One region of the Paenibacillus sp. 10L310 genome, then DNA from elsewhere that is predicted to be linked to it. Evidence: riboswitches for the same ligand, from Rfam matches in the RefSeq annotation. Region 1 holds a riboswitch; the other holds the start of a gene.
What was found. Region 1 has a riboswitch for thiamine pyrophosphate ahead of AC1DE7_RS15325 (ABC transporter ATP-binding protein). Riboswitches for the same ligand answer to the same signal wherever they lie in the genome.
Positions count from the first base shown of each region.

Region 1 (5,594 bases):
TGCTGAAGCAGGGACTCGTCCTTCCGTAGCAGGTCAAACACTCGTATCATTTAAGTACTCTCGCATGCTTGAAGAAACCTCTTACGAAATCATGAACAAATTGGACTCTATTGATACCGGTTCTGTTGTCCCCGAGAAAGGCAAAGTCATCGTTGAAGTTCCGGGAGAGCAATAATTTGAGCATCCTCTATAAAACATTGCTCAGCAGAACTATACTATGACATCTGCATTACAAAGAGCGTCCCACAAAGTCATTGTAACAATGACCTTGGAACGCTCTTTTTGGCGTTATATTTTAACTTCAAATTACAAGCAGAGCTTAAACTTTTACCAACTCCAGCGATTCAATCTTCTGTCTAATATTGCGTGTTCCCAGACTGGCTCGTTTTCCCTGAAGCAAACCCCTTGAACAACGTTGGTACTTTGGAATAACGGGTATTCGTAATTTTCCCTTGTGATGTGCTGCTGTCTGTACGCATAATCGAATCTTTTACATTGGAAATGTTGGAGTTATCCAGCGTCATGTTAACTGCAAAGGAAGTTCCACCATTTTGGCGAACCAGTTTGCCAATATCATCTGCACGGAAATTTTTGATGTTAATTGTTCCAGCTGCATTCATCTGGAACACTTTATCATAAGCCTTATACGCTGCCCCACCGGTAATGTTAACCGTTCCGGCAGACTTCAATGTCAGTGCATCCTCGCCCACGTCCTGCCAGACCACATTCGATATATTACAGTTGCCATAACAGTGAACACCATCAGCAGCTGGTGATCCAATGTTTACGTTTTTGAGCGTGGCCCCTGCCTCCAGACGGAAGACTGGCTTCTGATTTTCTGCTTGAGATCCGTCGCCAAGTGTGGAAGGATTAGCTACAAATGTTTTGCCTTGACCATCATAGGTCGTGCCCTTTGGAACAATAATAGTTGAATTTACAACCGTAGGCGCAGCCGCAGCCGGAACTGCACCAAATATAGAAGCAACCAAACCAGCGGACAGTAACAACGTCAACATTTTTTTCATAACTTTATTCCTCCCTTATTCTCTCGTTTTTTGGTAATGTACAGCCTGGGCTTGTACTGGAAGTTTGCCAGAGGTGCACCTCTGTCCGACCAACAACCTAATCCTACCAAATAAGGAAGGTAACTAGAATAATCATTAGATCAGATATATCATGACATCGTACAATCCCTGTCATATCGGCATTTTTTGCATGCTAGGTCTCTCAAGCAATATGCTCATATCAACCTCTGGTATGCTCATTTGTAACGTTTGTACCCCTCACTTAATCCCCAATAACAAAAAAAGACCACTACATTTGTCTCCAAATGTGTGATCTTGAATGGCTTCCTGGTTGCTCATATAAGATATCAGGCTCCGAATCTCTGACGATAACCGCACTTTCGACACAACTCTTCCACAGCTTCACGTTTGGAGAAGCCATATACCAGATTGTTTGCTCGCTCACCCTCAATAATCTCCGAGAATGACTTCTCATGCACATTACCCAGGTTAATCACACCCTCGCCATCGAGACAGCATGGAACCACCGTTCCATCTACAAGCACAGCTGCCTGACTGCGCAATGCATGGCAGAAGCCTTTGCCATCATCTTCAGGTGCATCCAGACTTGGCCACTGGAACTCATGGTCCTGATTCAGGTATACATTCGGGGCAATTTTGACCCCACTGCCTGGGACTACTTTTTCCTCAATGCGGAAGTCGAGATTGAATTCACGTTCCAATACTTCAAGGGTCTCCCGATTTCGATTCATCTGAGCATTTGTGAAGTTATCCTGCGTCAGATTCCAAAGTCGGAATGAGATGATGACATTGTGCTTAACGGCCTCGTGTACAAAGGACAAAATATGACGCAGGTATCCGTCACGATCTGTTGAACCTTCATGCCCATCGAAGCTGTGCAGGGAGAAATTCATCTGCCGCAGCGCCGGTTTGCCAAGCAATTTATGCTGAGTCTTGGGCAGCAGTGTACCATTCGTTGTAATGTTCACCTTGAGTCCCTTCTCATGTGCGGAATCGAGCAACAGATCTATTTTGGGATGCAACAAGGGTTCACCTTTGACATGTAGATAAATATGATTGGTGTGTGGTTTAACTTGATCCAGTATATTGTTGAAGACTTCAGGGTCAATGAATCCTTTGGCACGCTGTGTCTGCGGACAGAAGCTGCATGCCAGATTGCAGATACTCGTGATCTCAATATATACTTTTTTGAACGTTTTCAACTCGGGTCCCCATTCTGCTTCGGAGGGAGAACAATCCCGCCTGCATTTGTGATCCGGCCAATATGCGCCACCACTATTATATCGGGTTAGGGAGCCCAGGTAAATTGTTCAGTTGTTCGGGTCTGACTCCAAGTTCATCTCAAGAATTCTATCACGCTGCCTCTTTACAGTTCATGTTCGAGTGATATATGCTGAACACACAACTGCATATCTTGAACTTTTGCACTAGGGGAGCCTTGCGGCTGAGACGAATATGACTATTCGGACCCTTTGAACCTGATCTGGATCATACCAGCGGAGGGAAGTGGAGCGGCCTTTTAGTAAGCGGAATTTTTTCATGTATGTGAAGATAAATTGCGGATTTAACTTACAGACCCACTCATTTCTCCGGAAATGGGTGGGTCTTTTTTGTTCCTTTTGCAGAGTATAGGATGCCGTTGTTATTGCAGTAGTCTGACATCAAGGGGGTGAGGATCAGATGGATAACCATGTAACCATTCACAACGTAAGCTTTGCTTTTCCCGAAAAAAAGGATTCCCCTGTGCTCTCCAATGTGTCGCTTCAGGTTCAACAAGGAGAATTTGTCTCGCTCATCGGCTCCAGCGGATCAGGTAAAAGCACGCTCTTCAAGCTACTCGCAGGCTTGCATGAGCCAACCGTCGGCACCATCGATATTGCTGATGTACCGCACGGACAACGGCTCGGACGAGTCGCCTATATGCCGCAGAAAGATCTGCTGTTATCTTGGCGTACCGTCATGGAGAACTGCATGCTACCTGCCGAGCTGGCACCAGGCCGACAGGACAAGGACAAACTACGAGCCGATATCATCGCAGGATTGGCAAAGTTCGGCTTGTCCGGTTATGAGCAGGCCTATCCAGATGAGTTATCCGGCGGCATGCGGCAGCGGGTGGCATTGCTGCGTACCTTGCTTACAGGCGGGCAGCTCATGTTGCTGGATGAACCCTTCGGTGCACTCGACGCACTAACCAAACGAGAAATGCATCGCTGGTTGCTGGAGCTGTGGGAGGGCTTTGGCCAAACCGTGCTGTTCATTACACATGACATCGAAGAAGCCCTGCTGTTAAGTGACCGTATCATTCTGTTAACTCCAGGGGGGCAAGGTCAGCAGTTGCGGGAGATGACGGTTCCTTTACCACGCCCAAGGCATTCGGACATGATCTACGAACTGGCTCTCGTGCAGATGAGGCAACAACTGGAGGAACAATTACATGCAAAATGATAGAGCTGAGGTTAGCGTTTGGACGTGGTGTTTAAAGTGGCTCTCGAGGTCGTTTTCCCAATATGGTCTGTTCATTATGCTCATGTTCTTATTACTGGCGATCTGGGAAGTGATTGTGCGTATGGGATGGGTGCCCTCCTTCATCATTCCTGCACCCACGGCCATCGCAAGCTCACTGGTTGAACATCGCCGTCTGCTGTTGACCATCCATCTGCCTGCTACCTTTATGGAGGTTGTTGTTGGTTTTGTCTTGTCCATAGTGACTGGAATTACGCTGGCAACAGGCATGCATATGAACCGATCGATTGAAAAGGCATTGTATCCCTTCATCGTGATCAGTCAGACCATACCGTTGATTGCCTTGTCCCCCGTATTTATCCTGTGGTTTGGTTACACGTTGTGGAGCAAAGTCGCCGTGGTGTTCTTAATCGCATTCTTTCCCATTGTGGTCAGTACCTACGATGGACTCCGCCAAGGCGATCCAGAGCAGCGTGAACTGCTGCTCACCATGGGCGCCAGCAAGTGGGATATTTTTTGCAAACTCCAGGTTCCGCTGGCACTTCCCTCTTTTTTCTCCGGGCTAAAGATGTCTGTGGTGTACTGCGTGGTTGGGGCAACGATTGGCGAATGGCTCGGTGGCAGCAAAGGTCTCGGATACTTCAGCCGCCGCATGTCCAGCAACATGAACACGGATGCGATGTTTGCCGCTATTGTGCTGTTATCCCTGCTTGGGATCGTTTTGTTTGTACTGATTGCCTGGCTGGAGAAACGGTTTAGCATACGGCGTCATCGTCATGGAGGCAACAGAAAAGTTGGATAATACTTAGATAGAAATTTGATGTAAATACAAGAGTTACATTCTTCAAAACAAAACATATCTTATGCACAATTTCAGCAACATCTTCAATCAGTTCATTGTCACATTATCGTTAACATGCTGTTGCCCATTTTCTACAAATCAAAACGATGAAATGAGGAACTTCATTTATGAATAACAAAGGTATATACTCCCTGCTTCCCATCATACTCATTAGCCTTTTGCTGATCGTTAGCGGATGTAGCACCACAGACAATAGCCAAAATACGCCAACAACAGATTCGGCAACCAATACACAGCAAACAGATCCGTCTGCAACCGAACCAGCATCAGACACCAAAGATAAACTGTCTATCATGCTCGACTGGTACCCGAATGCAGTACACTCCTTCATCTATGTGGCTCAGGAAAAAGGATACTTTGCAGACCAAGATCTGGATGTCGATATTCAGATGCCTGCGGATACCAATGATTCGCTCAAACTTGTTGCTGCCGGAAAAATTGATCTGGCCCTAAGTTACCAGCCCCAAATCTTGCTCGCGCGTGGCGAGAACATTCCTGTACGTTCCATTGCTGCTGTTGTTCGCCACCCCCTAGTGCATCTGTTGACCGAAGCGAATGGCAACGTAAGTTCACCCAAAGATCTTGAAGAAAAGACTGTTGGTTATTCCTCCATTCCTCTGTACGAAGCGATGGTACGCACGATGATCAGTAAGGATGGCGGCAATCCCGACAACATAAATCTGGTCGACGTTGGGTTCGATCTGATTCCTTCGCTGGCTTCCGGACAAGCGGATGCGATTATGGGTGGTTTTATTAACCATGAACAATTGATTTTGGAGAAAGAAGGACATGCCATGAAATCGATTAACCCCGTCGATTATGGTGTGCCTGATTATTATGAATTGGTCCTGACTGCAAGTGAAGCTGGCATTGAAGCGAAAAAAGACCAACTTACCCGGTTCGTCAAAGCGGTCCAGGAAGGACAGAAATATGTGACTGAGCATCCAGAAGAAGCCTTGAGTATTCTGCTCGCTCATGAGAATGAAACATCACCGCTTGACCCGGAGATCGAAACCAAAAGCCTGGCAATTCTGCTACCACTCATGAATGAAGAAGGCCAACCATTTGGTCGGCAGGAAATGGAATCGTGGGAAAATGTACGTGCATGGCTCGTTGAACAGGATTTGATTCCTGAATCGGTGAAAGCCGAGGATGCGTTTATTAATCTGCACTGAGAGTAAATAAAGGAGAGCAACGTAAATGAAGGAAAAGTGATTGATCAT
Region 1 is NZ_JBFTKC010000005.1:369,042-374,635, forward strand. Features, by position in the region: gene AC1DE7_RS15310 (copper amine oxidase N-terminal domain-containing protein) at 1-175, shown strand, start outside; gene AC1DE7_RS15315 (pectate lyase) at 357-1,025, opposite strand; gene AC1DE7_RS15320 (radical SAM/SPASM domain-containing protein) at 1,373-2,248, opposite strand; TPP riboswitch at 2,466-2,568, shown strand; gene AC1DE7_RS15325 (ABC transporter ATP-binding protein) at 2,727-3,491, shown strand; gene AC1DE7_RS15330 (ABC transporter permease) at 3,481-4,311, shown strand; gene AC1DE7_RS15335 (ABC transporter substrate-binding protein) at 4,479-5,546, shown strand.

Region 2 (5,594 bases), on a different contig from region 1:
ACCGCCGATGATATGGAACAGAGTGCTTTTGCCACAGCCAGAAGGTCCAACGATAGCAACAAACTCGCCTTGCTCCACAGTCAGGGACAGGCCGTTCAGAACCGGTAGCTTGTTGCGCCGTTCACGGAATGATGCATGAACATTAACAACGTCCAGTGCAGGTGGAACCGGAGCAGGAGTCGTGTTGGCAGGTCGATCAGGCGTAGCCGAGTTAAACTTTTCACCGTGCGTTGGCTCCATTACACTTGCTCCTCGTCCAGGCTGGACTTGTTCATCCTGTTGCCGATTCATATGGTCATCACTTCCTAATATACAGATTACTTCTTTACTACCGCTTTTGTGGCCGCCAGCGCACGAGCAACTTCTCCAGCAGGGCAATGAACAGGAAGAGCAGCAAGCTGAGCGCGACAATAATCATGATCGCCACGAATAGGCGGTCCGTACGATAAGCCGACTTTTGCAGCATCATATAATAACCAATACCCTTGTCTGCACCAATCCATTCGGCGATGATGGCGCCCATCACGCTATAGGTAGCGGCGATTTTGACACCGGAGAACACGGATGGCAGCGCATGGGGGAGCTCCAGCTTCCAGAAGATCTGATGACGTTTCGCACCAGCCATGCGCATATAGTTCATCATCGCCGCGTCAGTACGGGTCAAGCCATCCATGGCCGCCACTGCAACGGGGAAGAAGCAGACCAGAATGATCGTAATCAGCTTGGGCAGTAGCCCGAATCCGAACCAGATTAACAGGAGCGGCGCGAGCGCGATGGTCGGAATATTTTGACTAAGAATAAGTAAAGGATACAGGGCTGACTTGAGAAAAGGGACTAAATGTAGCACCATCGCAATCAGTAATCCAACCGCTGTTCCAGCGGCGAATCCAATCAGCGTTAACTGAATGGTTGCGGAAGCGTGCATGCCAAGCCGTTCGGCCTGGGTTGCCGCTTCGCGGGCGATGTCGGACGGTGCAGGCAGCATCCATTTCTCAATATGGAAGAGGGAGACGGCTCCCTGCCATATCGCTATAAAGAGAATAACCGCCACAATGGGCGGCCATACACTTTTGAAATAGGCAGGCATTAGCGATACTTCTCCGTCAGGGTATCCATGCTGAAGCCAGTAGGGCTATGGGCGATTTTGATCTGGGAGATGATGCTTGGGCTGCCAGCCTCCACAAGTACCTCGTGCATTTTACGTACAACTTCCAGCAGTTCCTCCAGTTCACCTTCCATCGTTGTGTCGAGCGCATTCACCTGATACTTCAAGCCAGATTGCTGAATAACTTCAATGGCTCGATCAACGTAAGGATAAGAGTTCTCGCCATTTGGCGTTTTCGGGATAACCTGAATACTAAGTAGTGTGCTTGCCATGAGAGATCACGGCTCCTTTCGTGATATATAAAATGAACTAATGACTGTTACACTTGCCACTTCGATGACAGAATAACCTTCCAATCGCTGTTATCCCCAGATTTTTTTGATTCCCTTTCTCTAAAGGGAAAATCCGGTGATAAAGGCGACCGCTTCGCTTTTTCACGTTATTTCTGTCCTCTCCGTCCTCGTGTAAAATTTAAGTTCGTTTTATATGAGAAATTTTATTGGGGTAAGAACTCGTTCGTATATGCCTTGCTCACATCGATCTGTTCATCCAGCAGTTTTTTGCTAAACATCCAGTCGGTGTAGTTCTGCCACACTTCCTGCTTTTGCTCACCCCAGCGTGGGGCGTCATCTGTGTACTTTGGACTAAGCCATTTCTGGCTTGCCAGTACCAAGTCTTTATCCAGATCCGGTACGGCCTTGATCAGAATGTTGGCTGCGTCTTCGGGATGATCAATTGCGTATTGATATCCTTCTGAAGTGGCTTTCAGGAATGCTTTCACCAACTCAGGGTCGTTTTGGATCGTCTGCTCGTTTGTTACTAGTACAGGCGTGTAGTAATCCAATGCATCTGAATAATCCTTCACATATAACATGTCGATCGGTTCCCCGCGCAGTTCGGCTTCAATACCCGTCCAAGCGTAGAAAATCCATGCAAAATCAATGTCTCGTTTCACTGCGGTGAAAAAGTCGGCGTCACCCATGTTAATGTTTTTCACTTTGGATACATCGGCTCCGTCGCCTTCCATAATGGATTGCATCACGGCTTCTTCGACTGGGGAACCCCAACCGCCATAGGTTTTACCTTCAAAATCTTTCGGTGACTTGATATTCCGATCCGCCGGAGCAGCGAAACCAGATGTATTATGCTGAATAACTGCTGCGATGGAGACCAATGGAACACCCTGTGTGCGGGCTTGAGTTACACTCTCCTGATAACTTACGCCAAAAGGCACTTCATTGGAGGCAACCATTGTATCTGCGCCACCGGCACCTGGTTGTACAATCTCCACGTTCAAGCCTTCGGCTTTATAAAAACCTTGATCTACAGCTGCATACAGGCCTGTATGATTCGTATTTGGTGTCCAGTCGAGCACCACTTTAATATCTTTCAGGGCGGCAGTGTCACCTTCGTTGCTGCTTTCCGTATTTGTGTTGCCGTTCTGCCCAGCTGGGGCAGCTTCTTTGCCACCACATGCGGCTACAGTCACCATAAGCACGCACAAGAGCAACAATCCCATCGTTTTACGCCATTTCATCTGTGGTCTCTCCTTCGGTATGTCCGGCCGATTGGCACGGGGTACTCCTTGGCTTCATATCCAATCATCTTGCATAAATCGACAGATTTATACCAGTTGAGATCCGGATGACGTTATTTTTGAACAAGTAAAACGTCCATCGATGTCATTCAAGGAAGCCAGACTGCGCTTAGCGGCAGTTTTTCTTGCAATATCAGGAAGGTGATGCTTCCAAACTTATACTTTCTGATAGTAACAAAAAAAGCGCCCCGTATTCCGGGACGCGTGCAGGCGTTAGAGAGGTGGCGTTCAGCCATAGGGCTGTGCCATTTCGATATACTCCGATTCCTACGCTGGCATGATCCAGATCAGGTCTAAGGGTTAGTATCTTGGTGGGATACACTCTCAGCCGGCCAATTCCGACTCCCCTGGGAAACTATGAAGTTACGGGCATTACTAGGTGTAATTATAGGCCAGCGGGTGGAACGTGTCCAGTCATGAACTGGATAGGGACACGTATAAGTTATCAAACAGGCCGTTATACATATGTATAACAGCCTGTTTGGATGTGTTATTTTCAATAATTATCGTGGGGAATCATATAAGGCAATCTGACTGAGTGCAAAAGCATCGGATTTTGGGTCATAACCTACCTGTTTCTGAGTGTTTTCCAGATTTAATCGTTTAAACCGATTATTCGAGATCCCATGCAGTATGGTGAAGGGTTCCAGATCGGTAGTTGTAATTGCTTTGAACATCAAATCACACAAGTCAGCCGGACTAATATACGCGCTCATATCCCTTGCCTCCAGCACGGGTCCGTCCGGTTGAAAATCATCATATGCACCTATACGTATTGCTACACTTTGTAAACCTTCGGTATACGCAAAATAGGAAGCGAGCGATTCTCCAAAACATTTGCTAACCCCGTACAAATTCCGTGGACGTGTTGGCATGTCCGGATAGACTTGAGCATCAATGGGATACCCCTCAATCGTCTGTGCACTGCTTGCAAGAATGACTCTTCGTACACCTTGGTCTTTAGCTGCACGGAATACATTAAATGTACCTTTGATATTGATGTCCAACAACGATTCATAAAATCCGGCATTCGGGGAAGGATCTCCAGCCAGATGTACAACCACATCCATGCCTTCGCAAGCACGCTGACAGGCTTCGGGGTCTGTCACATCCAGTGTCATGATCTCATGGCTGGTCCCTTGATACGTATGCAGTCTGTCGATATTTAAATCCGTTAGTCGCAGGCGAAATGCTTCTGCAAGTGTTGGGACAAGTCACGTCCAATTTTTCCGGCTGCGCCAGTAATTAAAATGTTCATGAAATCAGCTCCAATTCTTAGCGCTGGAAGAACTCAATCCATTCCTTTTCAGGTCCATAGATGAAGAAATAGCGGTAACCGTTAGGCAGTGTGATAATCTCTCCGTCGATAAATTCGGCTTCGGTGGATTGAATGCGTTTGTACTCAGAATCAAGATCATCCACGTGGATCGCAAAATGGTGCACCGTACCTTCAGAAGGTAGCTTGTCGCTGTATCCTTGAATTAACTCAATCTCAGTCTCATTACTTCCATTGAAGCCAAGGAAGGCAAGCTGAATGACGCCGTTGGTATGGGTCACCCGGTCTTTCAATTCAAGACCAACGATCTCCGTGTAGAAACGCAGCGTGGTCTCCAGATCACGAACGGCAATGCCGACGTGGTCAATGCGCTTTTGAAAACTCACAATCAAAAACCTCCTTATGTAGTGAATGTTTCTACCATTTTAAGGGATATCATAGAGCTGTACTACATGGTTGTCAAATCCAATTTTAAAATGGAAAAATCATAATTGTTCACAAAATGTTCACTTATGTGAAGGGTTTCCTCATCTCTATAATTACGAAGGTAAACAGAGAGGATGAGAGAATTGCCAACCAGCAAGAAGGAACAAATTATTTTCGGATTAATGATGTGTATAGGAATGGTCTTGGTCATGATGTTCTTCAATCTATGGCACAGTGGGTTACTCGGCAAGATGTCCCCGCTTGAAATACTGCTTCAATTCATATTATGTTTTGTCATCGCGTTTCTGGTGGAGTCTTTCATTGTTGGCCCTGTGGCGAGAAAGATTGCATTCTCTTTGCCCTTTGACAAGTCCTACAAGATTCTGGGTGTGCTCGTCATGTCATTTTTCATGGTGATTGGCATGGTTCTGATCATGTCCATGTATGGAATGATCTCGGCATATCTCGCTGATCAATTAAGTGGGTCATCCGTACTCCGTACGTATCTCCATACCATTGCTCGTAACTTCAGCCTTGCGCTTCCATATCAGTTGATCGTTCTGGGACCACTCGTCCGATATGTATTCGGTAAGTTCATCAAGGATAACGGGCCCGTAATGCCTGTCGTTAATAAAAGTGTGTGATTTGGTTGACCATAAGTATTTCCTGGGCAATCTTGTGCAAATGAATAGATATTATTCTCACCTTTAATGAAAGGTGATGAGAGAGGCAAAACAGCGCTAACGAATCGAGGACACCTTATTAGGCAAGTTCCTAAGGGAATGAAAACCTAACGAATCTCAGCGGTGTTATTATGCAAAAAAACCTCCAACGAGACATTTAATTGAAGCTAATTATCTATAATAACGTCTCTAGGATTCGTTAGATTTCAAACATGCGGAAATGGAGGGGGATAGCGTGTGCTAGGTTCGTTAGAACAGAGTAACGCTACAAAAAAATGTCCACCGTCAGGTCATGGCGGTGGACATTTCAATTTCTTTAATAGGTATTTCTAATCCTCAGGACTGGATCAACACAGAACTGTTAAGTCGCAGAATTGGCTATATGTTTGTTCTGCCATTGAAACGTGATTACGCTAATGACAAGCAGGCCAACTGCAAAGATCGCAAGCATCCATGCAGACTGATTAACCGCCAGATGATCAAGACTCCATCCCGTAGTCAAAGGCA
Region 2 is NZ_JBFTKC010000027.1:36,511-42,104, reverse strand. Features, by position in the region: gene AC1DE7_RS29550 (ABC transporter ATP-binding protein) at 1-291, opposite strand, end outside; gene AC1DE7_RS29545 (ABC transporter permease) at 329-1,087, opposite strand; gene AC1DE7_RS29540 (thiamine-binding protein) at 1,087-1,377, opposite strand; gene AC1DE7_RS29535 (ABC transporter substrate-binding protein) at 1,602-2,642, opposite strand; TPP riboswitch at 2,949-3,061, opposite strand; gene AC1DE7_RS29530 (NAD-dependent epimerase/dehydratase family protein) at 3,206-3,823, opposite strand; gene AC1DE7_RS29525 (VOC family protein) at 3,978-4,364, opposite strand; gene AC1DE7_RS29520 (DUF2798 domain-containing protein) at 4,539-5,048, shown strand; gene AC1DE7_RS29515 (MFS transporter) at 5,449-5,594, opposite strand, start outside.
Region 2: linked by a shared signal. The riboswitch ahead of AC1DE7_RS29535 (ABC transporter substrate-binding protein) and the one ahead of AC1DE7_RS15325 (ABC transporter ATP-binding protein) in region 1 are both predicted to bind thiamine pyrophosphate.